2 regions of the Stenotrophomonas sp. UBA7606 genome follow, and region 1 is predicted to be linked to the other one. Evidence: predicted binding sites of a transcription regulator. Region 1 holds the regulator's gene; the other holds the start of a gene.
What was found. Region 1 encodes FliA, which starts transcription of late flagellar genes. Its sites were predicted from a motif close to TAAAGTTTNNCNNNCNNNGGCCGATAA; they were not measured.
Positions count from the first base shown of each region.

Region 2: a site for FliA is predicted at 7,478-7,504, ahead of B2527_RS10285 (GGDEF domain-containing protein). Genes of this name have one in related genera too.

Region 1 covers NZ_DLJW01000133.1:126,858-143,112, reverse strand. The annotation lists gene B2527_RS19180 (chemotaxis protein CheW) at 1-816, opposite strand, end outside; gene B2527_RS19175 (ParA family protein) at 813-1,595, opposite strand; gene motD (flagellar motor protein MotD) at 1,595-2,536, opposite strand; gene B2527_RS19165 (flagellar motor protein) at 2,540-3,280, opposite strand; gene B2527_RS19160 (chemotaxis protein CheA) at 3,495-5,348, opposite strand; gene B2527_RS19155 (protein phosphatase CheZ) at 5,352-5,972, opposite strand; gene cheY (chemotaxis response regulator CheY) at 5,972-6,364, opposite strand; gene B2527_RS19145 (RNA polymerase sigma factor FliA) at 6,377-7,126, opposite strand; gene B2527_RS19140 (MinD/ParA family protein) at 7,123-8,007, opposite strand; gene flhF (flagellar biosynthesis protein FlhF) at 7,994-9,727, opposite strand; gene flhA (flagellar biosynthesis protein FlhA) at 9,868-11,955, opposite strand; gene flhB (flagellar biosynthesis protein FlhB) at 11,973-13,103, opposite strand; gene B2527_RS19120 (putative bifunctional diguanylate cyclase/phosphodiesterase) at 13,270-15,396, opposite strand; gene fliR (flagellar biosynthetic protein FliR) at 15,563-16,255, opposite strand, start outside.
Region 2 covers NZ_DLJW01000079.1:445-12,969, reverse strand. The annotation lists gene B2527_RS10315 (phosphoglycerol transferase I) at 1-807, opposite strand, end outside; gene B2527_RS10310 (dioxygenase) at 1,090-1,785, shown strand; gene B2527_RS10305 (ABC1 kinase family protein) at 1,782-3,434, opposite strand; gene B2527_RS10300 (DUF808 domain-containing protein) at 3,606-4,514, shown strand; gene B2527_RS10295 (hypothetical protein) at 4,610-5,272, opposite strand; gene B2527_RS10290 (RNA polymerase sigma factor) at 5,277-5,813, opposite strand; gene B2527_RS10285 (GGDEF domain-containing protein) at 5,868-7,415, opposite strand; gene B2527_RS10280 (NAD-dependent epimerase/dehydratase family protein) at 7,532-8,164, shown strand; gene B2527_RS10275 (SDR family NAD(P)-dependent oxidoreductase) at 8,324-9,097, opposite strand; gene B2527_RS10270 (hypothetical protein) at 9,160-9,582, opposite strand; gene B2527_RS10265 (VOC family protein) at 9,653-10,039, opposite strand; gene B2527_RS10260 (hypothetical protein) at 10,110-10,445, opposite strand; gene B2527_RS10255 (dihydrolipoamide acetyltransferase family protein) at 10,591-11,967, opposite strand; gene B2527_RS10250 (SH3 domain-containing protein) at 11,964-12,317, opposite strand; partial or broken gene B2527_RS10245 (alpha-ketoacid dehydrogenase subunit beta) at 12,319-12,525, opposite strand, start outside.

The DNA.
Region 1 (16,255 bases):
GCGGGTCTGGCCATCCTCTGCGGAGCTGGCCATGCCCAGGTGGGTGCACAGGTCCATCACCGGCACGACCTGGCCGCGCAGGTTCATGATGCCCAGCATCGAAGCACCAGTGCCGCGTAACGCCAGCAACGGCACCGGCAATACCACTTCCTGCACCTTCAACAATTCCAGCGCATAGGTCTGCTGGCCACAGCGCAGGCGCAGCCAGCGCGAGGCGCGCTCACTGGCGCGGCGTTGGTGTGCGGTCGGCGTAGGCGGGCGCTGGGCCTGTGCCTGCAGTTCCTGCCAGCTGGTGGGGCGCACGGCGAGCGCTGGGTGGGAGCGCGGTGCCACTGACGGCGCCGGTCGCCCTGCGGCAACCTCGAAGGCTGCCTGCAGGCTGGGCGTGTCGCTGTGCGCCATGCCGCTGCTTTCGGCGGCGCTGGCCTCGTAGATCACTTCGTCGGGAAGGTCGTCCCAGGTGGGTTCGCGGCCCTGCTTGGCGGCAAGCGCCGCAGCATGCGCATCGTCGAAGGCGGCCTGCAGCGCATCACTGTCAGCGGGTACGGCAACGGGTTTGCTGGTGGTGGCGTCCGCCCCGGCCAGCGCGGCCTCAAATGCGCCTTCCTGCTCGGGCGTGTCGCCGGGCACCAAGGTTGAGGCAGGAGCGACGGCCTTGGCTGCCTCAATTTCGGCCAGCGCCGCTTCGAAGGCGGCTTCCAGCTCTGGCGTATCACCAGGTACGGCAGCTGCTACCGGCGTTGGCGGTGCGGCCGCAGGAACCGCTTCACGCAGCAGCTCGCCCAGGTAGTCATCCAGCACATCGTTGCTGCTCATGCCGCGCGCTCCAGCTGCGCGGCCTCGTCGGCCAGCAACCAATCCAAGGCGCGGCGGTAGGCGGCCATGCCGCGTCCCGGATAATCGTCGCCCAGCAGCGGTACGGTGAGCGCCGCGGGGTTGCAGATGCGGGTGTCCACCGGGATGGCATCTTCCCAGACGCGTTGGCCGTGGGTGTCCTGCATCAGCTTGAGGGTCTCGTTGCCAGCGCGGGTGCGACGGTCGAACAGGGTGGGCAACACCGAGATCGGCAGCGGGCGCTTGCGCGAGCGCTCAACCATTTCGCCGGTGCGGACCATGCCATCCAGGCCATGCAGCGCCAGTGGTTCGGCCTGGGTGGGGATGATCAGGCGATCGGCAGCAGCCAGCGCGTTGATCATCAGCAGGCCCAACGTGGGAGCACAGTCGAGCAGGATGTAGTCGTGGTGCTCGCCGTGGCGTGCCAAGGCCTGCTGCAGGGCAAGGCCGAGGCCCGGCTGGTTGGCGCTACGGCGCTCCAGCGTCGCCAGCGAGGCTTGCGCGCACAGGTAATCCAGACCGGGGATGGCGCTGTTGCGGCTGAGTTCGGCGATGGCGTGGGGCGGGGTGGCGAACAGCTCCTGGACGCCCTGCGGCACTGGCTCCACCGCAACACCAAAGGCACGGGTCAGCGAGGCGTGCGGGTCCAGATCGATCAGCAGTACCTTGTAGCCTCGCGCGGCCAGGCCGCGGCCCAGCGACAGCGTGGTTGTGGTCTTGCCGACGCCACCCTTCTGATTGGCAATGGCCCAGGTACGCATCAGTGAACTCCTTCAATTACTGCCGGTACACCGGCATTGGCAGTGCCTGCCGTGCTGCCGCCGCCGCTCGGCGCCGGCTCCTCCGCACTGGCGGTGGCACTGGCAGGCAGGCTTGCGGCGCCGGCCTGGTCGGCCAGGATGATGACCATCACCCGGCGGTTGCGGTTGCGCCCGGCCGCCGCGTCATTGCTTTCGCGGGGGCGGAACTCGCCATAGCCCACCATCGCCAGGCGCTGCGGTTGCACGCCGTGGTCGGCAAACAGATGCACGACGCTGGCGGCGCGGGCTGCGGACAATTCCCAGTTGGACGGGAACTGCGCGGTGGCGATGGGCAGGTTGTCGGTATGGCCTTCCACGCGCACCCCATTGGGTGCGTCCAGCAACACATCGGCCAGTTTGCCCAGGGTGTCACGGGCGTCGGCGTCGAGGGCGGCCGAACCGGTGCCGAACAGGATGTCGCTGTTGATCTCCACTTCGATCCACAGTTCGGTGCGGCGCACGGTGATCACACCCTGCTTCACCAGCGGTGCCAGCGCTTCGCTCAGGCGGTTGGCGATCTGCCCGAGCTGGCGCTCGGCGCGTTCCAGTTGCTCGCGGTTATGGGCCGAAACCGGCATGCGCATATGCGATGCCATCGATGGCAGCTGGGTAGGGTCGGCCATGGCACCGCCGGTCATGCTGGGTGAGCGGATCACCGACGGAGTGTCGTGGCCGCCACCCTGGATCTGCATGTTGCCTACCTGTACCTGGGTGATGGTACGCGGCGCGCCGCCGAAGGCAGTGGTCAGGGCATCGGCCATGACCCGGTACTTGCCCTCGTTCAATGAAGAAATGGCATACATGACCACGAAGAAGGCGAGCAGCAGGGTCATCAGGTCGGCATAGGGGATGGCCCATGCTTCGTGGTTGGCGTGCTCTTCGTGGTGCTTGCGACGGGCCATGGTTCAGTTCACGAAGCCGGCCAGGCTGTTTTCGATATTGCGCGGGTTCTCGCCCTGGGCAATGGCGATCAGGCCTTCGATGACCATCTCGCGCTCGCGGCTGCTGTTGGCGATAACGCCCTTGAGTTTGGCCGAGACCGGCAGGAACAACAGGTTGGCCGAGGCGATGCCATAGATGGTGGCGGTGAATGCCGCGGCGATGCCGTGGCCGAGCTTGCTGGGGTCGGCAAGGTTTTTCATTACCGCGATCAAGCCCAGCACCGCGCCTATGATGCCCAGGGTGGGCGCATAGATGCCCATGCCTTCGAACACCTTGGTGGCGGCCAGGTCCTGCTGCTCCTGGCTGCCCAGTTCGATTTCCATCATGTGGCGGATGGTCTCCGGTTCCACCCCGTCCACCACCAGCTGCAGGCCCTTGCGAATGAAGGGGTCGTCCTGCAGGTCCACCTGTGGCTCCAGCCCGAGCAGGCCCTGGCGGCGGGCGATGTTGCTCCAGTCCACGATCTGCTGCACCAGTGCCTGGCGGTCGCTGGCCGGCGGGCGGATCACCCAGCGCACGATCTTGAACGCGTGCTTGAACACGGCAGGCGAGGTGTGCAGCAGGATGGCGGCGACGGTGCCGACGATCACGATCACGAACGCAGCCGGTGACCACAGCGAGGACAGGCCGGCGCCCTTGAGGATGCTGCCACCCACCAGCGAGGCGAGGGCGAGGAAGAGTCCAATGATGCTGAGTCGGTCCATGGTGCGTATATCGGCCTGGTTGGAGCGGTCTTGAATCAGGGCTTTGCTTGAGCCCCTCTCCCGCGTGTGGGAGAAGTGGGGGGGGCTGAGGGCAGCTTTCTGCGTTACAAGCTGAAAGCGCCCCTCACCCGCCCCTTCGCGGGGCGCCCTCTCCCGCAGGCGAAAGAGGGGACTGACGGGATCGCGAACGCTGTCGGTGCAATCAGGAGATCGCTCACCCCTGTCCTCCACGCAACCCATCCACATCCAGGATCAGCGCCATGCGGCCATCGCCAATCAGGGTGGCGCCGGCATAGCCCTTGAGGCCGCGCAGGGCGCGGGGCAGGGGCTTGATCACCACTTCCTCGCGGCCGCGCACCTGGTCGACGACCAGGCCAAAACGGGTTTCGCCCATCTGCAGCACCACGATGGTCAGCAGGGTGGACGGGGTGGGCGGAACGCCGAGCCAGTCGCGCAGGTCCACCAGTGCCAGGGTATGGCTCTTGCGGTCCAGCACGGCACGGCCATCGAACCAGCCCAGCGAGGTGGCGGGGGCATGCAATACCTCCATCACACGGGCCAAGGGCAGGGCGTAGACATCGTCGCCGGCCTGCACCAGCAGGGTCGGCAGGATGGCCAGGGTCAGCGGCACGCGGATCAGGAAGCGGCTGCCACGGCCCAGTTCGGACTGGATCTGGATCTGGCCGCTGAGCTCGCGGATGCGCGATTGCACCACGTCCATGCCGACACCACGGCCGGAGATGTCGGTCACCTGCTGCTTGGTCGAGAAACCAGGCAGGAACACCAGGTGCAGGCATTCCTCGCTGCTCAGGCGGGCGGCAGCTTCCGGGTCGATCAGGCCTTTTTCGCGTGCCTTGTTGCGCAGGCGCTCGGGATCGATGCCGGCACCGTCATCCTGCACTTCGATGCTGACGTAGTCGCCTTCCTGCTGGGCAGACAGGCGTACCCGGCCCATCCGCGGCTTGCCCTGTGCTTCGCGCAGGTCGGGGCCTTCCACGCCGTGATCGATGGCGTTGCGGACCAGGTGCACCAAGGGGTCAGCCAGCGCTTCCACCAGGTTGCGGTCCAGCTCGGTGTCGGCGCCGATCAACTCCAGGTCCACTTCCTTCTGCAAGGAGCGGGCGACATCACGCGCCACCTTTGGGAAGCGCGAAAACACCTTGCCCACCGGTTGCATGCGGGTGCGCATCACTGCCGATTGCAGGCGTGCAGTGGCGATGTCCAGGGTGGATACGGCGCGGTCCAGCTCTTCGTCCTTGAGCCGTGTACGCAGTGTCTTGAGCCGATTGCGCGACAGCACCAGTTCGCCGATCAGGTTGACGATCGCGTCCAGCCGTTTGGTATCCACGCGCACCGTGTGCTCGGGCTCGGCGGCTTTCGCGGTGGCAGGTTTGGCTGCAGGTGGTGCTGCGGCTGCGCTGGGCGTGGGCGCGGGCCTGGCGGCCGCCGGCGCGGCGGCAGGTGCCACGGCCGCTGGTGTGCCTGCGCCGGGCGCAGCGCCGGCATGCAGCTTGTCCAGCAAGGCTTCGAACTCGTCCTCGCTGATCAGGTCATCGGCGGCGGTTGTGGCGACAGCGCTTGGCGCGGCCGTGCCGTGCAACTGATCGAGAAGGGCTTCGAATTCATCCTCGCTGATCAGATCACTGCCGGCAGGCGCTGCTGCGGCTTTGACCGGTGCCGGTGAAGGCGCGCTGCCCATGTCGAACTGGGCGATCAATGCGGCCGGCGCATGCCCGGGCTCGGTGCCGGAGGACACCGCGTCGAGCATGGCCTGCAGCCAATCCAGTGATTGCTGGGCGGCGTCGAAATGGTGTGCCAGCAGCTGGCCCTTGCCAGAGCGGGCCATGCCCAAGGCTTCCTCGGCGGCATGGCACAGCTCGACCATCGGCGTGATCGACAAAAAACCGGCACCGCCCTTGAGCGTGTGAAAGCCGCGGAACACGGCATTGAGCTGGTCGGCATCTTCCGGTGCCTGCTCCAGCGTCACCAGCTGCTCGCCGAGTCGATCGAGGATCTCCTGCGCTTCGAGGATGAAATCGGCGGCGATGTCGTCGGCGAACGTGCTCATGGCTTACAGCCCCAGGTCCGACAGCAGGTCGTCGGCGTCATGCTGGGACACGGCGTGGCGGTCCAGGCCGTCCACCGCGGGACCGGCCAGCCCGTTGTTGCGGGCCGGGTCTTCCGGCGGTGGTAGGCCGAGTGCGCCAAAGCCTTCGTGGACGCGCCGGACGATGCCGACAACGCGACGGATGATCTGCCCGGTCAGGTCCTGGTAGCTCTGGGTAAGGGCCACCTCGGTGAGGTTGTGGCGGATGCGGTCCAGGATCTCGCCCTGGTCGGCATTGAGCCCGTCGGCACGCAGGCGCTCGGTCAGCGCACGGCACTCTTCGGCCAGGTCCAGGGTGCGATGGGTGGCCTGTTCGGTCATCTCCACCACGTGGTCCAGGCGCGCGCAGGCGTCGTCCAACTCGCCGGCTTCGCTGGGCACGCTGGGCAGCTCGCCCAGGGCCTGGCCCAGCTCGCGGGCCAGGCGGCCCAGCCCGGCCATCATCGGCTGGGTACGCAGCGCTGCGAGCGCGTCGATTTCCTGGCGCCACGCCGCTTCGTCACCGCTTTCCAGCGCGGCAAGCGCATCCTGCAGGCGTTGCACCAGGGCCGATTTGTCGCTCAGCGATTGCGCCAGATCGTCCATCAGGCGCTCGCTGCCAGGCGTTCGAAGATCTTGCCCAGCTTTTCTTCCAGGGTCTGCGCGGTGAACGGCTTGATGATGTAGCCGTTGACGCCGGCCTGGGCGGCCTCGATGATCTGCTCGCGCTTGGCTTCGGCGGTGACCATCAGCACCGGCAGGGTCTTGAGCTTGGGGTCGGCACGCACGGCCTTGAGCAGCTCGATGCCGGTCATGACCGGCATGTTCCAGTCGGTGACCACGAAATCGAACGGCTGGCTCTGCAGCAGGGCCAGCGCGGCATGCCCGTCCTCGGCTTCGGCGGTGTTGGTGAAGCCCAGGTCGCCGAGCAGGTTCTTGACGATGCGGCGCATGGTCGAGAAATCGTCGACGATCAGGATGCGCATGTTCTTGTTCAAAAGATATTCCTCTTAGTGTTCCTCGAGCCCGGCGTCGGCCGACTCGAAAATCTTCAGCCGCCCACGCAGGCGCAGCATCGCCTGGCCGTGGATCTGGCAAACCCGCGACTCGCTCACACCGAGCACCGCGCCGATCTCTTTCAGGTTCAGTTCCTGCTCGTAGTACAGCGACAGCACCAGCTGCTCGCGCTCGGGCAGCAGGCCGATGGCCTTGCCCAACTCGGCGCCGAACTGGCTGCGTTCAAGCATCTGCTGCGGGGTGGGGCCGCCGGTGGTAGGGGTATCCAGCTCGCCCTGATCCTCGATGCGCGACTCCAGGCTCAGCACCTGGCCACGCGATGCGTCTTCGACCAGACGCATGTATTCGGGCAGCGGCATGTCCATGGCCTGCGCCACTTCGGTGGCGCTGGCAGCACGGCCGGAAGCCTGCTCCAGGCGGCGGATGGTGGCGGCGGCATCGCGGGCACGACGGTGCACCGAACGCGGCACCCAGTCGCCACGGCGGATTTCGTCGATCATCGAGCCACGGATGCGGATGGACGCATAGGTCTCGAACGAGGCGCCCTGCTCGGCGTCGTAGCTGCGCGAGGCTTCGATCAGACCCATCATGCCGGCCTGGATCAGGTCGTCGACCTCGACACTGGCGGGCAGGCGGGCAGCCAGGTGATGAGCGATGCGGCGTACCAGGTCGGCGTGGCGGGCAATGCAGTCATTGGCCGCGTTGCGCTGGACCTCACGGTACTGGGCTGCGGCGTTGTTCATGCGCTCACCTTCTGCTGGAGGATGCGTTCCAGGAAGAACTCGACGCCACCGCGCGGTGCGGTCGGTGCCTGCCAACGGGAGGTGCGGCGTGCGATCTCCTGGATGGCCAGCGCCGCCGGCGCGGACGGGTACAGCTTCACCACCGGCTGCTGGCGCTGCACCGACAGGCGCAGCCAGTCGTCCTGCGGCACGCAGCCCAGGTAGTTCAGCGAGACATCGATGAGGAACTTCTCGCAGACACGCACCAGCTTTTCGTACAGGGCGCGGCCTTCGTTGGGGTCGCGGGCCATGTTGGCCACCACCTGCACGCGGTCCACACCGCGCTCGCGCGAGAGCACCTTGATCAGCGCGTAGGCGTCGGTGATGGAGGCGGGCTCGTCGCAGACCACCACCACGGTGTCCTGCGCGGCCTGGCAGAAGGTCAACACGCTGTCGTTGATGCCGGCGGCAGTGTCGATGATCATCACATCGAGGTCGCGCTCCAGCTCGGAGAACACGTTGACCAGGCCCACGTGCTCGGCCGGCTGCAGCTCGGCCATGTGGCGGCGACCGGAAGCCGCCGGTACCACCAGCACGCCGTTGGGGCCTTCGATGATGACGTCTTCCAGGCTGGCGCGCCCGGCGACCAGGTCGGCCAGGGTGTGCTTGGGCTGCAGGCCGAGCACCACGTCGATGTTGGCCAGGCCCAGGTCGGCGTCCAGCAGCAGGGTGCGTTTGCCCATGCCGGCAAGCGCCACGGCCAGGTTGGCCGAGACGTTCGTTTTGCCCACACCGCCCTTGCCGCCGGTCACCGCGATGGTGCGCACCGGGCCGGCTGGCTCGCGGCGGGTGGCCGACAACGGGAAGGTATTGGTCAGCTTGGCGTACTCACGCGACTGCATTGTTCAACTCCGGGTTGCAGGGCATATCGGCCGCGCGGCGCAAATCTTCAAGGCGAAGTACAAGATTTGCGGCCGAGGCCCGGTACAGGTCTTCCGGCACGTCCTGGCCGTCGGTCACCCAGGTGATCGGCAGGCGGTGGTCCACGGCCACCGACAGGGCCGACCCGAAGCGGCCGGTCTCGTCCAGCTTGGTCAGCACTACCCCTTGCGGGTTGGCGGCGCTGAAGCGGCGCACCACTTCATCCATGTCCTGGAAGCTGGTGTTGGCCGGCAGCACCAGCAGGGTGCGGATCTGGCCGGCGGCACGCAGCCACTGCAGCTGGGCGGTGAGGGCACGGTCGCGCTGGCCCAGGCCGGCGGTGTCGATAAGCACCAGCTTGTAGTCGGCCAGCTTGTGCAGCAGCTGGTTGAGATCGGTGCCGCTGTTGGCCTCGTGCACGGCGATGCCGAGCTGGCGCCCAAAGCCATACAACTGTTCGCGGGCGCCGATGCGCTGGGTGTCGGTGGTGACAAGGGCGACGTCACGTGCGGCGTGGGCTTCGGCAAAGCGCGAGGCCAGCTTGGCGATGGTGGTGGTCTTGCCGGCGCCGGTGGGGCCGACCAGGGCAATGACACCGCCGGTTTCGATCGGATCGCTGGGGGCGATCGGCAGCTTCCTGGAGATCAGCCCCAGCATCAGGCCGCGGGCACGGGTGGGATCGGTATCGGCCGGGATCTGGATGGCGACGTCGCGGGCCAGCCCGGCGTCGAAGCCATACTCGTCCATCAGGTCCAGTGCATTGGCGCGCACCGCACTGCCGCGCAGGCGTTCGTCGGTGAAGCGATTCATCTCGCGCTCGATCAGATGGCGCATGCCGGCTACTTCCTGGCGCAGCTGCAGCAGCTGTTCGTCGTCGCGCGGCGCGGCGGCAACCGCTACCGGGGCGGGAACGGAGGCAAGGGCAGGGGCAGCGACAGGGGCCGGTGCGATGGCAAGCGGGGCAGCGGGCGCGCTGACAGCAACCAGCGGCGGCACGGCGGCGGCAACTGCAGCAGCCACAACCGGTTCCATCGCGGCCGATGCAGCTACGGGCGCGGTGAATTGTGGTGCCTGTGCCTGTACCGGCAGCGGCGGGTCGATCTGGAACTGGGCCCGGCCCTGCGGACGTTCCGCATGGACCGTGGCCGCCGCCGCGTGGGCCGAGAAGCTGACGCTGTCCTCCACCAGTGCTGGGGATTTGACAGCGCTGCCGACGGGACGGAAGGCAGGTACCACCGGCGGCTCGTCGGCGCTGGCCGGCAAGGTGGCGAACACCTGCCGCGCTGCGGTGGCGCTGGGTTCGGCGGCAGGTACCTTGAGCAACGCTGCAAAGCGGCTGCCCGGGGCCAGCTCGATGCTGTTGTCGATGGAGCGGCCAGTGGCCCCCACCGCGGAGCGCGCCAGCGCGGCCACGGCCGACGCGGTGGCCACGACCGGTTCCTGCGCCGGCGCCTTACGACGGGTTACCGCCGCCATGATGGCTTCGGCGGCGCTGCGCGGCTTGGCCGGTGCCGGCGGTGCCGGGCGGGTGGCTTCCAGCGCCTGCTGCACTGCGGTTTCGTCGTAGTACGCGGCCGCCACGATCTCGACGCCTTCCTCGATCCGGCGGTTGGACAGGATCACGGCGTCAGGCCCATGTTCCTTGCGGACCAGGTTCATGGCGGTGCGCATGTCGGCGGCGACGAAACGTTTGATCTTCATGTTCTGGTACCGGGAGTGGGGCTGCGGCGAAGGCGTGGCGTTGGCGATGTGGAACATGGCGTGGCGGGCTCCTTCGTGCGCGGTTGTTGCGGGATCGGGTCAGGTGTCTGTTTTCTGTCGCGTTGCCGGTGGGCCGCGCCTCAGCTGATCGTGCCGACCAGCTTCAGGCGCTTGTCCTCCGGCACCTCGCTGTAGGCCAGGACCGACAGCGACGGCACGCTATGTCGGACCAGGCGCGCCAGCGCGGCGCGGACCGGCGCCGGTACCAGCACGACCGCGGGCTCGTTGCGGGCCTCCTGCTTGCCGACGCAGTCGGCAAGACTCTGGTGGAGGCGTTCGGCGAGACCGGGTTCCAGTGCGGCACCATTGCCTTGCGTGGACTCCTGCAAAACCCGTTCCAATTGCGGGTTGAGCGTGAATACCGGCAGCTCCGGCGACATCCCGGCGATCTCCTGCACGATGAAGCGGCCCAGCGCATTGCGCACGGCGGCGGTAAGCGCCGTCGGGTCCTGGGTGACCGGTGCGGTTTCCACCAGCGCCTCGGCGATCTTGCGCAGCTGGCGTACCGGGATGCGCTCCACCAGCAGGTTCTGCAGCACGCGCGCCACGGTGGACAGCGGCAAGGCCTTGGGCGAGAGATCCTCTGCCAGCTTGGGCGCAGTCTTGGCGAGGGTGGCCAGCAACTGCTGCACTTCTTCGTGGCCCAGCAACTCCGGCGCGTGCTCGCGGATCAGGTGCGACAGGTGGGTGGCAATGACGGTGGCCGGATCAACCACCGTATAGCCCAGCGATTCGGCCTGGGCGCGCTGATGGGGTTGGATCCAGGTGGCATCCAGGCCGAATGCCGGATCCTTGCCGGCAATGCCGTCCAGCTTGCCCATGGCGCTGCCCGGGTCCAGCGCCAGTTCGCGGTCGGGATGGATGTCGGCGGTGGCTACCGGTACCCCGTGCACCAGCAGACGGTAGCTGCTGGCCTGCAGTTCCAGGTTGTCGCGGATGTGCACCGGCGGGATCAGGAAGCCCAGGTCCTGGGTGAGCTTGCGCCGTACCCCCTTGATGCGTGCCATCAACTCGCCGCCCTGGGCCTTGTCGACCAGCGGGATGAGCCGGTAACCGACCTCCAGCCCCAACGGATCCACCGGGCGCAGTTCGTCCCAGCTCAGTTCGGCGGTCGGCGCCGGTTGCGGCTGGCCCAGTGCATTGAGGGTACCCTCCGCGGCAGTGCTGGCTGCCGCCGCCTTGCTGGCGGATTCGGCAACATCGCGCTTCCAGAACTTCCAGGCCAGGAAGCCGAGCACGGCGGCCAGGCTGAGGAAGGCCAGGTTGGGCATGCCCGGCACCAGGCCGACCAGACCGATGATGCCGGCGGCGATGGCCAGCGCACGGTACTGGCCGAACACCTGGCCCATCATCGCCTGGCTCATGTCCTGTGAGCGCGAGGCGCGCGTGACCAGCATGGCCACCGCACTGGACACCAGCAGGGCCGGCAGCTGTGCCACCAGGCCGTCACCGATGGAAAGCAGGGTATAGGTGGCGGCAGCATCGCCGAACGGCATGCCGTGCTGCATCACGCCCACGGCCAAGCCGCCAAGCATGTTGATGAACAGGATCAGGATGCCGGCAATGGCATCACCGCGGATGAACTTGCTGGCGCCGTCCATCGCGCCGTAGAAGTCGGCTTCCTCGCGGACTTCCTCGCGGCGCAGCTTGGCTTCCTCGCGCGTCAGCAAACCGGCGTTGAGGTCGGCGTCGATCGCCATCTGCTTGCCGGGCATGGCATCCAGAATGAAGCGGGCAGTCACTTCCGACACGCGGCCGGCACCCTTGGTGATCACCACGAAGTTGATGATGGTCAGGATGGCGAACACCACGATGCCGACCGCGTAGTTGCCGCCGATGACGAACTCGCCGAAGGCGGCAATCACCTTGCCCGCGGCCTCATGGCCGTCTTGGCCGTTGAGCAGGATGACGCGGGTGGAGGCCACGTTCAGTGCCAGGCGCAGCATGGTGGTGACCAGCAGCACGATGGGGAAAATGGTGAAATCCAGTGGCCGCTTCACATACACCACGGCCAGCAGCACCATCAACGAGATGGCGATGTTGAGGCTGAACAAGGCATCCAGCACCGGCGGGGCCAGCGGCACCACCACCATGGCCAGCAGGGCAAGCACGATCAGCGGAGCGCCGATGCCCTGGCGCAGCATTTCCAGCAGGCGGCGGGCGGACATGCCGTTGGCGGCGTTGCTCATGGCTGTGCCCCCTTGGCGAATTCCTCAACCTCGAGGGAAGGCAGCTGGGGCATCGGGCCGGTACGCCACTGGCGTAGCTGGTAGACGTAGGACAGGACCTGGGCGACGGCCGAATACAGTCTCACGGGGATTTCCTTGCCGAGTTGGCTCTCCCGATACAAGGCGCGTGCCAAAGGCGGGGCAGAGACGATGGCGACCTTGTTGCCGTCGGCCACCTGGCGGATGCGCAGGGCCAGTTCGTCCACGCCGCGGGCCACCACGGTGGGGGCATTCATGCGCCCGCTTTCGTACTTCAGGGCAACCGCGTAGTGGGTGGGGTTGACCAGCACCACGTCCGCGCTGGGCACCGCTTCCATCATCCGTCGCTGCGAAAGCTGCATCTGCATCTGCCGGATGCGGCCCTTCACTTCCGGGCTGCCTTCGCTTTCCTTCAGCTCGCGGCGCAGCTCCTCGCGGGTCATTTTCAATTTCCGCAGCCAGTTCCACTTCTGGTACGGCGCGTCAATGGCGGCCAGCAGCGCCATGGCGCCAGCGGTAGCCAGCAGCAGCTTGAGGGTGAAACCCAGGCCGTGGCCGATGGCCGATTCCAGTGGCTGGTGCAGCAACCCGCGCAGGGCCTGCGCGCCTTGCCACAGGCACAGGCCGGCGGCCGTGCCGACAAAGGCCACCCGCAACAGGGATTTGACCAGCTCGGCCAGGGCTTCCGGCCCGACCAGGCGCTTGAATCCGGTCATCGGATTCAGGCGGTTGAGGTCGGGCATCAGCGCCTTGTTGGAAAAGCGCAGGCCGCCCATCAGCACCGGGGCGATGAAGCCGGCGCCCACGCAGATCAGCAGCAGCGGGCTGAAAGCCAGCATCAACCTGAGCAGCATCCAGCCAGCGTGGCCGAACAGTGCATTGGGGGTGTCGAGAAGGGCAGGGTCGGGGGAAAGCGCGGCCCTCATCCACTCCCGGGCCGAGCCGCCCATGCTGCCGGACAGGGCATACAGCCCCACCACCGCGGCGACGAAAACGGCGGCGGTCGCCAGCTCACGGGAGCGGGGGATATTGCCTTGTTCGCGGGCCTCGCGCAGACGTTTTTCGGTGGGAAGTTCGGTTTTTTCCCCGGCCTGTTCGTTTTCGGACATTGCACGGCTTGGATGAGGGTGTCATCGAAGCGGTGCAAGAACCATTCCACTTGGCCGATGCCGGGTGGGCACGGTGTCGACCGCTGAGCCGATATGCCAGCGGCGGCCGGTTTGCAGGGTAGCCGGGCATTGACAGCTTCACAGCCAGCGCAGCCGCTAACCTGGTTCAGAGGGGATCGGCCGCCCCTTGCAGCGATGTCAGCCGGGCATCCAGTGCTGCCTGGCGGGCATCGCCGCTGTGCAGGCGCATGAAGTTCTCGGCGCTCACCGGGCGGCCCAGCAGGTAGCCCTGCAGGTGATCACAGCCCAGCCGTTCCACATAGGCGCGCTGCCCCGGGGTCTCGATACCTTCGGCAACCACCTGCAGGTTGAGGGCGTGAGCCAGGGCGACGATGGCCGACACGATGACCACGTCCTCGTCGCTTTCCTCAAGCGAGACGACGAAAGCGGGGTCGATCTTGATTTCGGTGGCAGGCAACCGCTTGAGGTGCAGCAGGCTGGAGTGGCCGGTACCGAAATCATCGATGGAGATGCCCACCCCCAGTCCGGCCAGGCTGCGCAGCACGTTGATGGCGTTGTCGGTATCGCGCATCACCGCGCCTTCGCTGATCTCCAGGATCAGCCGCGCGGGGGCCAGCTCGCTGTGCTGCAACGCATGGCGCACGTCCTCCAGCAGCTTCTGCGAGCCCAGTTGGCGGCCCGACAGGTTGACCGAGATGCGCCAGTTGTCATGCCCTGCGTCCTGCCAGCTGCGCATCTGCCGGCAGGCTTCTTCAAGGACCCAGGCGCCGAGGGTTTCGATAAGGCCATTGTGTTCGCCCAGGCGGATGATGCGTTCGGGGGGTATGTAGCCATGCTCGGGGTGGCGCCAGCGGATCAGCGCCTCGGCACCGCTGATGCGGCCGCTGTTGGCGTGCACGCGTGGCTGGTAGTGCAGGAACAGCTGCGATGTGCCGATGGCCTTGCGCAGATCCTCCAGCAGGCGCGCATCCTGTTCGGCGGTATCGTTCATCCAGTCGGCGAACATGACATGACTGTTGCGCCCGGACTGCTTGGCACAGCGCATGGCGGTTTCCGCCATGGCCACCAGCTGCGGTGCGGTCACGCCGCCGCCGCTGTGGACGACCACACCCAGGCTGCCGGTCATGCGCAGGTCACGGCCGGCCACCCGCACCGAATTGACGGCCAGGATGATGCGCTCGCACTGCGCATCGATATCGGCCGGGATGGAAAGCGCACTGGCAATCACGAACTGGTCGCCGCCCATTCGGCCTACCAGGTCCTCGGCCGGCAGCAACTGACGCAGGCGTTCGGATATATCGACCAGCACCGCGTCGCCGGTCTGCGCGCCGAAGGTGCCGTTGATGTGTCGGAACCCGTCCATGTCGATCGACATCACCACGAACGCGTTGTCGTCTTCGATCATCTGCTCGATGCGTTCGTGCACCAGCTGCCGGTTGGGCAGGCGGGTCAGGGCATCGTGCTGGCTGGCGTGGAACAGCTCCTTGCGGGCATCGTCCAGCGACGCCGCCAACATCGAGTTGCGCAGGTGCAGCAGGCGTGCCTGCATGCGCTGCTCGAACAGCGAGATCGTCAGCACGACAGCCATCACGCCCACGGTCAGCAGTACCACGCAGGCAGCCAGCCATTCGGTAGGTACGCCCCCTTCGCCGGCGGCACCACATACAGCGCCTTCCGGAAACTGCGCGGCGGCCATGCCGGTGTAGTGCATGCCTACGATGGCCAGGCCCATGACCGCCGCCGCGACCAGGCGCGGCGGCAGCGCGTACTCGGCGGTGCGCAGGCGGAAGGCGATATACAGCGCGCTCCAGGAGGCGGCCACCGCAATCACGATGGACAGCACGAACCAGAGGCGGTCGTACTGGATATCCGGCTGCATGCGCAGGGCGGCCATGCCCACGTAGTGCATCCAGGCAATGCCCAGGCCCATCAGCAGGGCGCCCAGTGCCAGGCGCAGGTGGGGCAGGGTGGGGCGGGAGACCAGCCACAGGGCGAAAATCGATGCTGCGATGGCGACCAGCAGCGACTGCAGGGTCAGCCACAGGTCGTAACCCAGCGGGATGGGCAGGCGGAAGGCAAGCATGCCCACGAAATGCATGGACCAGATGCCGCAGCCCATGGCCACACCACCGGCCAGCAGCCAACGTGCGGCGGTACGTCGCGGTTGCGTGGCGGTAACCCGGGACGCCATGTCCAGTGCCGTGAACGAGGCAAGGATGGCAACCAGGATGGACAGCACCACGAACAGCGGGTTGTAGCTGCCTTCTAGCATCAAACCCCTCCTTTTGGTGTCCGCATCGCGAACGCGATAACGGGGGCCGCGCGGCTTTCTGTCCCCTGCCGCCCATGGCTACTGTAGGACTATCCTCGGGTAACAGCGAGCCAGCAAGAGGGCGGCTGACGAATGCAACAGCCCGAGTGCCGAGCTGTGGCTGATGTCACATTGTTACCTGGCGGGCGGCATCAAATGCGGTGTCGAACAGGCGCTGCACCGGCGGTCCCATTTCCCCCGCCAGCAGGGTCAGCAGTACCAGGCCCAGCAGCAGCGCTACCGGCAGGCCGAGCTGCATCGGGTTCAGGGCGGGCGCGGCACGCGCAAGTACGCCAAAGGCGAGGTTGATGGCCAGCATGGCCACCACCAGCGGCAATGCCAGTGACATGGCGCCGCGGAATATCTGCACTGCCAGCGTCGGCGCCAGGGCGGCCAGGGCATGGGGATCAGGCAGGGCGGTGCCGATGGGCAACGCCTTGTAACTGTCCACCAGCAGTGAAATCAGGGCCAGATGGCCGTTGCTGGTAAAGAAGAGCAGGCCGAACATCAGGTAGAACCATTGCCCGATCACGCCGGAACTGCCGCCGCGCATGGGGTCGGCCATCTGCGCGAAGGCCAGGCCGGTGCTCTGGGCTATCATTTCGCCGGCCATGGCGCCCGCCTCGAAGATCAGCCGCAACAGGAAGCCGATGCTGACCCCGACTGCCACCTCGCGCAGGACGGTGAGTACCGTCGTGGAGCTCAGGCCATCGAACAACGGCACCGCCGGCAACACCGGCGCCAGCGCAACGGACAGCGCCACCGCCAGCATGACCCGTACCCTGGCCGGGACTGCGCGGGTGCCGATCATCGGCATGGC
Region 2 (12,525 bases), on a different contig from region 1:
GAAGTCGGCCTTGGCCGCGAACTGGCCGTTGGCGCCGCCCATGTAGTGGTTGCTGTAGCCCTGCTGCTTCAGGTAATCACCCAGGCAGAAGGCTTCGGGCAGGAACTGGCCCAACCGGCCCATGCTGTTCTCATCGCCCTGTGCGGTGGTCAACGGCACGCCGCACATCGACGACACCAGCCCGGCGATGGTCCAGCCGCTGCCATCGGCCGAGGCGATGTTGCGGAAATCCAGGGCCTCGCCGGCAAGACGCGCGATGTTTGGCATCAAGCCCGGGAACACGGCCTCGTCCAGGTAGGTGCGCTCCAGGCTTTCACCGTAGATCCAGACGATGTTGGGCCGCTTGGCCAATGGCTGTGATGGCAGCAGGTATTCGGGGGCGACGGCGCTGTAATCCACCGGCTGCATCTGCTGGTAGACGCGCCGACCATCAGCGTACAGCGGACTGAGGGCGACCGTCGCCACCAGTGCCGCGGCGAAGCCGGCAAACACCGCTCCGCCATGGCGGGGCAGTTGCAGGCGGCGCACGCGCAGCAATGCAAAGGGCAGCAGGGAGATCAGCATCAGGCCGATGAAGCCGGCGATATACCCGCCAAAATCGGCGACACCGGCGCCTTCCATGTCGCTGCGCAGGTGATAGAGGGTGGCGGAGTTGATGCCGTCACCACTGAGCTTGTCGATCAGCCACCAGCTACTCAACAACAACGACAGCAGGCAGAGCAGGGCGGCCTTGGTGCGGGCCAGTACGGGGGAGAGCAGCAGCAGCACAACGAGCGCGGCCAGGCACAGCCAGATGATCCAATGCATGCGGTCACTTGCGGTAGCGGAGGAGGTAGCAGCGGCCGCGGCCGCCGTCGCCTACCACCACGCCATGACATGCGGGTGACGGAAGGGACGCCCGGATGGTGCCAAGCCAAACCTGACTGAAATGTTTTTTGGTGACGGGGGTAGGAAAACCCCTATTCATCTTCCTATCACACAACCGCAGGCACAGTGCACACCTGCGGAAGGGATGCGGGCGATCACTGCCCGGGACCGCCGCGATTGCCGCAGCGCTTGGCTGCCACTGGCATCGCCTTCAGGACACGCATGGACACCACCACCCGTATGCCGGCGTTGTTCGCTGGCCACGACAGTATTGCGCGCGCTTCAGCCACCACCGCCGTAAGACGGTGCTGGCAGGATGTGGTGGCGCATTTCCCGCAACCGCGTGCCGTTGTCTGCGTGGCGGCGCAACGGCAGACCGAGGGCATCTGCATCAGCATCGCTCCGGAGCACGAAAGCCCGCATGTATTGCAGACCGTGTCGGCGCGCGTGGCACGCCGCATCAATGGTTTGCTGGATCTGCCGGGCGCGCGCCTGGACAGCAGCCATGCCCTCAACGACGAGGTCGTCGCCTTGGTGCAGGGCCTGTATCCGCACGCTTCGATCCCGGTCGTGCAGGTCAGTCTGGATACCGCCTTGTCGCCATTGGAACACGCGGCGCTGGGTGCGTGGCTGCGGCCTCTGCGCGAGCAGGGCATCCTGATCCTGGGCATCGGCAGCATGGTTGCCGGCAATCGCATTGCCTATGCCGCGCAACTGCGCGAGCTGGTCGGCCACGGCAACATCGCTGCCTTGGCCGAGCTGCAGGCGCTGCAGCACGACGCTGCCGCGTTCCTGCCTTTGCTGTACACCCTGGCGGTGCGCGCGGACGGCGACAGCGTGCAGTTGTTCGATGAGGTCTGCGAGGGCACCCCCAGCACCTCGGTGCTGCTGCGGCCGGATCCGCTGCCGCGCTGCTAACGGTGGCTGCGCTCCTCGCGTTCGCGTGCGCGTGTGCGGCGGTCGAACAGCAACGAACTGACGATCAGGCCCATGCCGATCACCACGCCCAGGATGAACAGCACGATGGCGAAGGTCGGGTAGCCCAGCAGCGTCCAGCGCGAAGGCACCCGCATCAGCAGCGCCGAGGACAGCAGCAGCGCGGCGGTGATCAGGCCGGCGGCGATGCGGTTGGCCACCTTCTGGATGTTTTCCATCAGGCGTGACTCTTCCAGCCCGGTGACCTTCATCTGCAGGCGATTCTCGGCCAGCAGGCTGAGGATGTCGGACATGCGCCGCGGCCCGGTACGCAGCAGCTGCTGCAGTTCCATCGCCTCGCTGGCCAGGTTGGCGGCCGACAGCGATTTGCGGAAGTGCGCGCGCATCACGTGCTGCAGTTGCTTCTCCACCACGCGGCGGGTGTCCAGCTCCGGTGCAAGCACGCGGCACACGCCTTCCAGGTTGAGCAGGGCCTTGCCGAGCAGGCTCAGTTCCGGTGGCGTGCGCAGGTTGGCGGCGGTGGCGGTGCGCACGATCTCCAGCACCACATGGCCTTCGGACAGGGTGCCGTTGGCCGCATAGCGGGCGATCATCTGCCCGGTTTCGCGCAGGTAGCGTTCCTCGTCGTAGTCCTCCAGGCGGGTACTGATGCCGATGATCTCGTCGGCCACCTCCTCGCCACGGCCATCGACGGCGGCAAACAGCACCTTGAGCAGGCGCTCGCGCAGCCGCGGCGGGACGTGCGCCACCATGCCCAGGTCGAAGATCGCCAGCTGCCCCTGCGGGGTGACGCGCAGGTTGCCGGGGTGTGGGTCGGCGTGGATCTCGCCGTGGACGAAGATCTGGTCCAGGTAGCCGCGCACCAGTGCCGCGGCCAGCGGCTCCATCGATTGCTCGGTGCGGCGCACCGGCGGTATCGCGTCCACGCGCACGCCCTGCACCAGTTCCATCGTCAGCACCCGGCGGCTGGACAGGTCCCAGACCGGCTGTGGTATCCACAGCTCGGGGTAGGGCTGCAGGTGCTGGCCGAAGCGGGCCAGGTTGGCGGCCTCGGTCTGGTAGTCCAGTTCCATCCGCAGGGTCTTGGCGAACTCGTCCAGCCAGTCGGAGAAGCGCACCTTGCGGCCTACCCGGGTCAGGTGGTCGGCGGCGGTGGCAAAGCTGCGCAGCACGCCGATGTCCGAACGCAGCTGGGTGGCGATGTCCGGCTTCTGTACCTTCACCGCCACCTGGCGGCCGTCGTGCAGTTCGGCCTGGTGAACCTGGGCAATGGATGCGCAGCCCAGGGGCTCGGGGTCGAACCAGGCGAAGATCTTGTCGACCGGCGCTCCCAGCTCCTCTTCGACCACCGCGCGGATCTGTGCCACCGGGATCGCTGCGACCTGCTCCTGCATGCGCTCCAGCGCGGTGACGTATTCCGGCGGAATCATGTCCGGGCGGGTGGACAGCACCTGCCCCAGCTTGACGAAGGTGGTGCCCAGGGCCTCCAGGTCGGAGACGAACTGGGTGGGGTCGCCGGCGGTCGGTGCCTTGCCCAGGCGTGGTATCTCGCCATCCAGGGAGATGCCGGAGAACACGCCGGAGTGGCGGTAGCGCAGCAGCAGCCGCACGATCTGCTGGCGGCGGCTCATGCCACCGATGGTCGAGGGACTGTCGTTGCTGATCGGCTCGCTCACTGCTTGCTCCTCGTGGCCAGACCCGCAGTGTCGCCGTTGCCGGGTTGGCGGTGGGTGAATACGGCATCACTACGCATTGGCGGGTGAATCGGTGAGAATCCCGCTTCCCCATACCAACGGTGCCCCATGGCTGGAGCCAGCCTGTTTGCCCTGCTCGACGATATCGCCACGCTGCTGGACGACGTCTCCATCCTCACCAAGGTTGCCGCCAAGAAGACCGCCGGCGTACTGGGCGATGACCTGGCCTTGAACGCGCAGCAGGTGACCGGGGTCAGCGCCAACCGCGAACTGCCGGTAGTGTGGGCGGTAGCCAAGGGCTCGCTGCTCAACAAGGCCATCCTGGTGCCGGCGGCGCTGGCCATCAGTGCCTGGCTGCCGTGGGCGATCACCCCGCTGATGATGCTTGGCGGCGCTTTCCTCTGCTATGAAGGCGTGGAGAAGCTGGCGCACAAGTTCCTGCATTCCAAGGAAGAGGACGCCGCCCACAAGGCCGAACTCAACCGCGCATTGGCCGATGACAGGACCAATGTGGTGGCGTGGGAGAAGGACAAGATCAAGGGTGCGGTGCGCACCGATTTCATCCTCTCGGCCGAGATCATCGTGCTGTCGCTGGGAGTGATCTCCGACGCGCCGTTCGGGCAGCAGGTGGCGGCTTTGATCGCCATCGCCACCGGCATGACCGTGTTCGTCTACGGGCTGGTGGCCGGCATCGTCAAGCTGGATGACCTGGGGGCATGGCTGCTGGACAAGGGGCGCGCGCTGGCCGCATTGGGTCGGGGCATTCTGCATGCCACGCCATGGCTGATGCGCGGCCTGTCCATTGCCGGTACAGCGGCAATGTTCCTGGTGGGCGGTGGCATCCTGGTCCATGCCATCCCGGCGCTGCACCACTTCGTGCTGGGGCTGGCGCCGGACAACCTGGCATGGCTGGCCAACGCCCTGGGCAGCGTGGTGGTGGGCATCCTGATTGGTGCGCTAGTGCTTGCCGGGGTGACCTTGTTCCAGCGCATGCGCGGCGCCAAGCCCGCACATTGACGCCGCACGGCGGGAGCGGCGCCGTTGCCTGCGTTGCGGATAGCTGACGCAGGACGGCTGCGCGCCTGGTGCGGATCGTGCAGTTGCAGCAGCGATTACTTCTGGCCCTGCTGCAGCTCCTGCAGGTACTGCTGCGCGCGTGCCAGCGATTGACCGGAAAGGCTGTCCAGCAGCTGCTGCCAGCGATGGTCGGCAGGCAGGCGCTGCAGCACCCGCCGCGCCGCCAGCATGCTGCCGACCATCATGACCGCACCGAAGCCAAGACTGCCGAGGAACCAGGCCGGTGCCATCGTGTAGAGGTCCAGGCCCAGCCACTGGACGCAGGCCCATTGCAGCGCCAGCAGCCATAGGCAGAACCACGGCAGGCCCAGCGCCAGTTCGCTGAGCGCGGTGAAGCGGCGCAACCGCGCCAGCCGCAGCTGCTGGGCCAGCACCGGTGCGTCGCTGGCATCCAGGTGCAGGGCAAGCAGGGCACGGGTGATCGAAACCCAGATGGCGGCGATGCCATAGACGTGGAATGCCAGGCCGGTCAGCAACAGCTGCGGAACCTGCCGGTGCGCGAACCAGAAACCGGCGGCCAAGGCGGTGACCACGATCCACACCAGCAACCACAGCAGCTGCAGGCCGCTGAAGCAGCGCAGGCGCAGCCGCAAGGCCTGCCTGCGGGGCTGCTGCCAGGCCTGCAGGGCCTGGGCTTCCAGTTGATCGATACGCTGGGCCTGCACGGCCCAGGCGGCTTTCAGTTCTTCCAGTTCCATGGGCTCAACCTCGCGGTGGGGTGGGGGCGGCAAACTGCTGGCGCAGTTGCAGCTTGATGCGGTGCAGGCGGGTGGCGGCGTTGCTGGCACTGATGCCCAGCACCTCGCCGATCTGACGGTGGCTGCAGTCGTCCAGGTACAGCAGCAACAGGGCCCGGTCCAGTGGTGGCAGGGCATGGATGATCGTATGCAGCTGGGACAGCTGCAGTGCCTGCTCGGCGCTGTCGGCAAGGCCGGGAAGGTTGTCGACGTCCTCGCCGTCGGCGTGGTGGCGCTGGCGCACCCGCACCGCGCGCACCCGCGAAATGGCCACGTTCAAGGCGATGCGGTACAGCCAGGTACTGAACTGGGCGCGTGCACTGTCGAAGCCGGGGAAGGCCTGCCAGGCCTGGATGCTGATCTCCTGCAGCAGATCCTTGCGGTCCTCGGAATCGCGGCAGTAGCTGCGCGCGACCTTGAGGGCGATGCCCTGGTGCTGTTGCAGCAACGTGGCAAAGGACCTGCGCAGTTGCTCGGCGGCGGCGGCTGTAAGAGTGTCCATGCCCGGGTTGTTCGCGGCAACAGGCGGAATATCACAGATCCCCGTCGAGCGTGCTCAACCGGCGCTGTCGACCCGGTCGCGGCCGGCCTGTTTGGCTGCATACAGGGCGCGATCGGCGCGTTGCAGCAGGCTGTCGGCGCTTTCGCCCGGCCGCCACTGCGCCACCCCGGCACTGAAGCGCACATGCACGCGCTGCTCCTCGTGCAGGAACGGCCGCTGCGCCAGTGACTCCTGCAGCCGCCGCAGCTGTGCTTCGGCCTGGGCCAGCGGCATGTCGGTGAGGATCAGCACGAACTCATCCCCGCCCAGCCGTGCGATCTGACCGTTGTTGCCCAGCCGGGTCTGGGCCGTTGCCACCAGGTGGCGCAGGGCCCGATCACCGCCGGCATGGCCGTAGCTGGCATTGGTGTGGCCGAAGTGGTCCAGGTCGAGCATGGCGATGCTCAATGCGCCCTGTGTCGCGGCCATGGCGGCCGCCAGTTCCGCGTCCAGGCCACGCCGGTTGAGGGCGCCGGTGAGGGGGTCGGTGCGCAGTTGGCTGCCCACCTCCTCCAGTTCCCTTTCCAGCTGCTGCACGCGCAGTTCGGCGGCCTTGGCCTCGGCACGTGCGTTGGCCAGGTGGTCGCGGGCACGTGCGGCCTGTTCCTGCACACGTGCGGTGTCCTGCAGCACGTCCTGCAGCAAGTGGTTCAGGTCGGCGATGCTGCGCGCCTGACGCACGGCGATGGCGTAACTGGCAATGCGGTCGTGGTACTCGCCGGTTTCGGTGGCCATGCCGTCCACCTGCTGGACGAAGTCGACCATCAGGTCCTTCATCGCCTGCTTGGATTCGCCGATGCCCTGGCGCAACAGGCCTTGCCGGTAGATCACCTCGCGCAGCTCGTTGCGGGCCTGTTCCAGCGAGGCGCTGTCCAACGGTCCGGCCAGGACCTCACGCACAGTGCGCACCTGGCCGTGCAACCAGCTCTGCTCGTCCAGCAGTTCAGTGATGTTGTCCAGCAGCAGCGCGAACAGCTTGAGCAGCAGTTCGTGCTGTTCCTGCAGGCTGGCACTGCGCACGCCCACCTGGTGGCACAGCTCGCGCAGGTGGGTGGCGATCGGTTGCAGGGATTGGCCACTGCGCCAGGCGTGCAGTTCTTCGCTCATGCGCTGGGCCTGCTGGCCCAGCGCCGGGGCCTGCTGCAGCAGGCTGGCCAGCACCGCGTCCAGGGTGCCGCGCAGCAGGTCGCGCAGCTGCGCCGACTCGCTGCCGGCGGTGAGTGGGGTTTCCTGGTCGATGGTGCGGATGTATTTGTCGATCAATTGCCGCAGCAGCCGCCCGTAGCGTTCCCAGTCCTGCTCGGCATGGGCGCTGTGCAGGCGCTGGCCCATGTCGCCCAGTTCGCCGGGCAAGGTGCACAGCCCCTGGGCAAACGCTCCCAGCAGCGGTTCGGGTGCATCGGCACCGACAAACAGCCGTTGCAGCATCGCCATGCCGGCGCTGCCATTGCCCAGCAGTGTGGCGGTGTTGCTGGCGTTGTCGCTGCTGGCCGCACGCCGGGACAGGATGCGCCCCAGCCCGCTGCCGCGGGTGTGGGAGGTATCGTCGGGGCTGTCAGCCATGTGCCGGGTCCGCAGGGTTGGGGGTGCGCGGGGCGCACCACGGGGGTGGTATCCAAGCCCCATTATCGGCAAGGTGTGGGCCTGCTTGAACGGCAACCGGTCACGGGAGGGATGCCATGCGGGTTCTTTTGGCCGGCGCCACCGGCCTGGTGGGGGCACAGGTGCTGCAGCGTCTGCTGGTGGACACGCGCTGCACGTCGGTGCTGGCGCCCAGCCGCCGCGCGCTGGGCGTGCAGCACGCGCGGCTGCGCAATCCGGTGCTGGATTTCGAACAACTGCCGCAACATGGCGACGATTGGCAGGTGGATGCGGCCATCTGCGCACTGGGCTCGACCATGAAACAGGCCGGGTCGCGGCAAGCCTTCCTTCGCATCGACCATGACTATCCGCTGGCCATCGCCCGCCTGGTGCGGGCGCAGGGCTGCACGGTGTTCGCGCTCAACTCGGCGGCCGGTGCCAACCCCCGCGCGTGGGTGTTCTACAGCCGGGTCAAGGGCGAACTGGAGCGTGACCTGCAGGCACTGGACTTCGCCTCGTTGACGCTGGTGCGACCGGGCCTTATCGGTGGAGAACGCAGCGAATACCGTGCTGGCGAGCAGTTGGCCGGCAAGGTGCTGGGAGCGTTGGCGCCGGTGTTGCCGCGTGCCTGGCGGATCAACCCGGCCAGCAACATCGCTGCGGCGCTGGTGGAGGCCGCGCTGGCACCACAGCCGGGTGTGCGGGTAGTCGGCGCAGCTGCGCTGGCCTGAGTGCAGCCTTGCCCGCAGCGCAATGTGCGGATCTGCAGGGCGTGATCAACGGCCCAGCGGCGCCTATCGGGTTGGGGACCATGCCGTGGTGTTCTGTAGTGCCGAGCCATGCTCGGCAAGCGGCCGCGTGGGCGGCCGATGCGCCTGTGGCCTGGTGGCCTAGGCCGCACCTGCGGGGAGAGACTGGCCGCCGTCCACTGCCAGGATCTGGCCGGTGATCCAGCGTGCCTGCGGTGAGCACAGGAACAGTGCGGCATCGGCGACATCCTCGGCATTGCCGAAGCCGCCGAACGGGATGCGCTCGCGGATCTGTGCATACAGGGCCGGCTCTTCGCTGCGGCGGCGGTCCCACAGGCCGCCCGGGAACTCGATGGAGCCGGGCGCGATCGCATTGACGCGGATGCGCTCGCAGGCCAGTTCGGTGGCCAGGCTCACCGTGTAGTAGTTCAGCGCCGCCTTGGCCGTGGAATAGGCTGCTGCGCGTGGCGTGGGCACCGATGCATTGATGGAGCTGACGTTGAGGATGGCCGGCTGCGTGCTCCGCCGCAGATGGGGCAGGGCCTGCCGGTTGGTGCGCACCGCCGCCATCAGGTCCACCTCAAAGCCTGCCTGCCAACTGGCATCGTCGCTGCCATTGCCAAAACCCGACGCATTGTTGACGACGATATCGATGCCACCCAGCGCCTGCGCGGCGGTGTCCACCCAGTGCGCGATCTGATCGGCATCGGCAAGATCGCAGGCCTGCTGATGGACGCGTGCCGCGCCGCATGTCTGCAGCCCGGCGGCGGCCTGCGCCAGCACCTGCAGGTCACGCGCGCAGATGCTCACGCCGGCACCGGCGGTGGCGAATGCCCGGGCGATGGCCAGGCCAATGCCCCGGCTGCCACCGGCCACCAGTACGCGTACATTGGAGAAGGACGGATCAGGTCGCATGTGGCAATCCAGCGGGTTACGGAGTACCCATTATCCGCATGGCGGGCACGCCGCGTCGCTGCTCAGGGCAGGCCCGGCACGTTCAAGCTGGCAAACAGTTCGTTCTGCGCCTTCTTTGCCATCGAACGCGGCAGTTTGGCGATGAAGCTGTCACCGCTCAGCGCGATGTCCGCCTTGACCAGCAGGCCGTTGATGCGGGTATAGCTCCTGCACACGTAGCGACGGCCTTGCTGGCTGACCTGCAGGAACATGGGGGCGGTCAGGATGTTGTGGCCCTTGCGGTACAGGCGGGTGCCGGCATTGTTCGCTACCAGACGGTAGCCATGGGCCTGTGCCCAGTCATCGATCCTGGCGATGACGTTGTGGTCGGAGGTGAAACTGGTCAGGTCATGCGGCCGGCTGTTGCGCTTGGCGACCCAGGCCAGCAGGTTGATGCCGATAAAGCCGCCAAAGGCGCCCGCTATCATCCCGCTCAGCACTCCCATGCAGTTCACTCCTTGAAGGTTCCGACTGCCAATTGGGCCATGCCATGGCGGAGCATGGGGTGAAGAGCGGCTAGGCCCAGTTGCTGGGCGGATGCCCGTGGTCCGGGTCACGCATGTGCACGATGCAGAAGCGGTGGCCGGTGGGGGCTTCCATCACCCACCAGCGTTTGACGAAGCCGATGCGGCGTGCGCCCAGCGCTTCCAGGCGGTCGGCCTCGGCGTCGATGTCATCGGCCTCGATGTCCAGGTGCACGCGCGGGGCATGGCTGACCCGTTGCACCTCCACATGCAGGTTGGCCGGCGCGCCCAGCAGCTCGCTGTATTGTGCGCCATCGTCCTCGGTGTACCCCGGCGCTGCGCGAAGGCCAAGTGCAGCGCTCCAGAAGGCGGCGGCACTGTCGCTGTCGGTGTCCTGGCAATCGATGATGAAACCGGCAAGACGGCTGCGGTGGGCCATGGCGGTGCTCCGTTGCAGGAATGTGCAGGGTAGCGCGTTGCACGGGCGACGGCCGCGAAGGCCCGCCGATTCAGTGGTTGGACAGGAACAGTTCCACCTTGCCGCAGTTGGGGCAGGCATGCAGGTCGAACTCTTCGCGGTTGACGAACAGCTCGCCCAGGTTGCCGAGCAGGAAGGGCAATGCCTGCGAGCCCTCGTGGAAGCGGCGGCGGCCGATGAACTGCATGCGCATGCCGGGGCAGCGTTGGCAATCGATCAGGCGCGGTGGTTGCATCCACTGTGGCCCATCGACGCGCTGCTCGTGGATGTCGGCCGGGCTGCCATCGGCATGGCTGCCGCATTTCCAGCAGCGATCGAATGGGTCTTCGTTTACTTCCTTGCAGGTGGTGCAGATCCAGGTGCCCATGGCGATGCGTGCTGGTGTTGTGGGTTGCCTGCATCGTAGCGCCGAACCTGCTGCGTGTTGTGACAGTGTGCAGCGGGCGGCAGGCAAAAAGAGGCCCGCATTGCTGCGGGCCTGAAGTCTTGCTGCAACTGGGAGGAAACCTGGATCAGCTGGCCAGTGCCAGGTCGTCGATCAGCACGCGCAGGAATCGCGCGGCTTCGCCGCCGGTGCAGGCGCGGTGATCGAAGGTGACCGACAACGGGATGACCTTGTGGGTCTCGATGCCGCCCATCACCGGGGTGACCTGGAAGCGGGCACGGCCGGCGGCGACGATGGCCACGCACGGCGGTACGACCACCGGGGTGGCGTAGCGGCCGGCAAACATGCCGAAGTTGGACAGGCTGATGGTGTAGCCGCTCAGTTCCGAGGGTGCGATCGAGCGGTCTTCGACCTGCTGGCGCAGGCGGTTGATGCCCTCGCGCACGCCACGTGCATCCAGCATGTCGGCATTGCGCAGGGCCGGCACGAACAGGCCGTCGTCGGTGTCCACGGCAATGCCGATATCGACCTGTGCGTGCAGGGTGCGGGTGAGGTTGTCACCGTCGAACCAGGCGTTCATTGCCGGCACCGCCTGACAGGCGCTGACGATGGCGCGGACCAGGCGCGAGGTCATGTCGTTGCCCGGCGCCCAGGCATGGATGTCGGCGTCGTCGCTGAGCGTGGTCGGCACCACCTTGCTGTGCGCATCGGCCATCACCCGCGCCATGTTGCGGCGCACGCCCTTCAGCGGCTCCGGCTGGCCCTTGGCGACCACGCCCGGCGGGGCGGTGCGCATCGGCTTGCCTGCTGCAGACAGCGGGGTGCGCGCGCTTGAGCCCCTCTCCCCTTGGGAGAGGGGTTGGGGTGAGGGTACGGCAGCTGCAGTAGCGATCTCCCCCCCGGCCACTGTCCCGGAGGGAGAGGGGAGCAGGGCGGACGGATTCGCCGCCGCCTGCTTCACATCATTCATCGTCACCGCGCCATCGGCGCCGGTGGCGCGTACGCGGGCCAGGTCCACGCCCAGCTTGCGCGCCATCGCACGCACCGCCGGCATCGCCTTGACCCCGCCCACGGCCACGGCCTGTTCGGTGTGCACGGCATTGGAGCTGACCATCGCGCCGACCACGGTGCCTTCATCGGCACGTTCGGCGGCAGCGGCGGCTACCGGGGCCGGCGCAGCGGCCGGTGCCGGCGCGGCTTCGGCCGGGGCGCCGTGGTGGTGGCCGGTGTCCTGGCCTTCGGCACGCTGCGGCAGGTTGGGGTCCAGCTCGAAGCTGGCCAGCACGTGGCCGGTGACCACGATGTCGCCAGGCGCACCGGCCAGCTTCAGCACCTTGCCGGAAACCGGCGAGGGCACTTCGACCACGGCCTTGGCGGTCTCCATCGATACCAGCGGCTCGTCGAGCCTGATCACGTCGCCTTCCTTGACGAACCACTCCACGATGGTCGCGTCCGGCAGGCCTTCGCCCAGGTCAGGCAGGTTGAAATTCTTGGTCTGGCTCATGTGCAGTTCTCTTCCAGCAATTCAAGTTCGCGTGCCGGCAGCCAGCCCTGCGCGCCATCGGCGCGTTCGGACCACCACCAGCCGCCATGTTCGTGATGCAGCCGCACCTGCTCGCCGCGGTCGACGTCCAGCTCGCGCGCGCTGTAGTCGCGCAGCGCTTCGGCGCGGCCGTCGTCGAGCACCCGCAACCAGGCCACCGGCGCCCAGCCGGCACTGCCTGCCTCGGTCTTCACCCAGGCAAAGGCAGGCCATTCCTCGTCACGCACACCGAGCTCGACGATCTGCCCGGTGCGGAACTGCAGGGGATTGCGGTATTGGCTGCGGTAGCTGCCAATCAGGCGTGCCAGCATGTCAGCCCGCCGCGACCGCGCGCTTGGCGGCGGTCACAATCCGCTCAACGCTCGGCAGGTACTTCATCTCCAGGCGGAACAGCGGGATGTGGGTGTCATAGCCGGTGACGCGTTCGACCGGTGCCACCAGGTCATACATCGACTCCTCGGCCAGGCGCGCGGCGATCTCGGCACCAAAGCCGGCGGTCTTGGGCGCTTCCTGCACGAT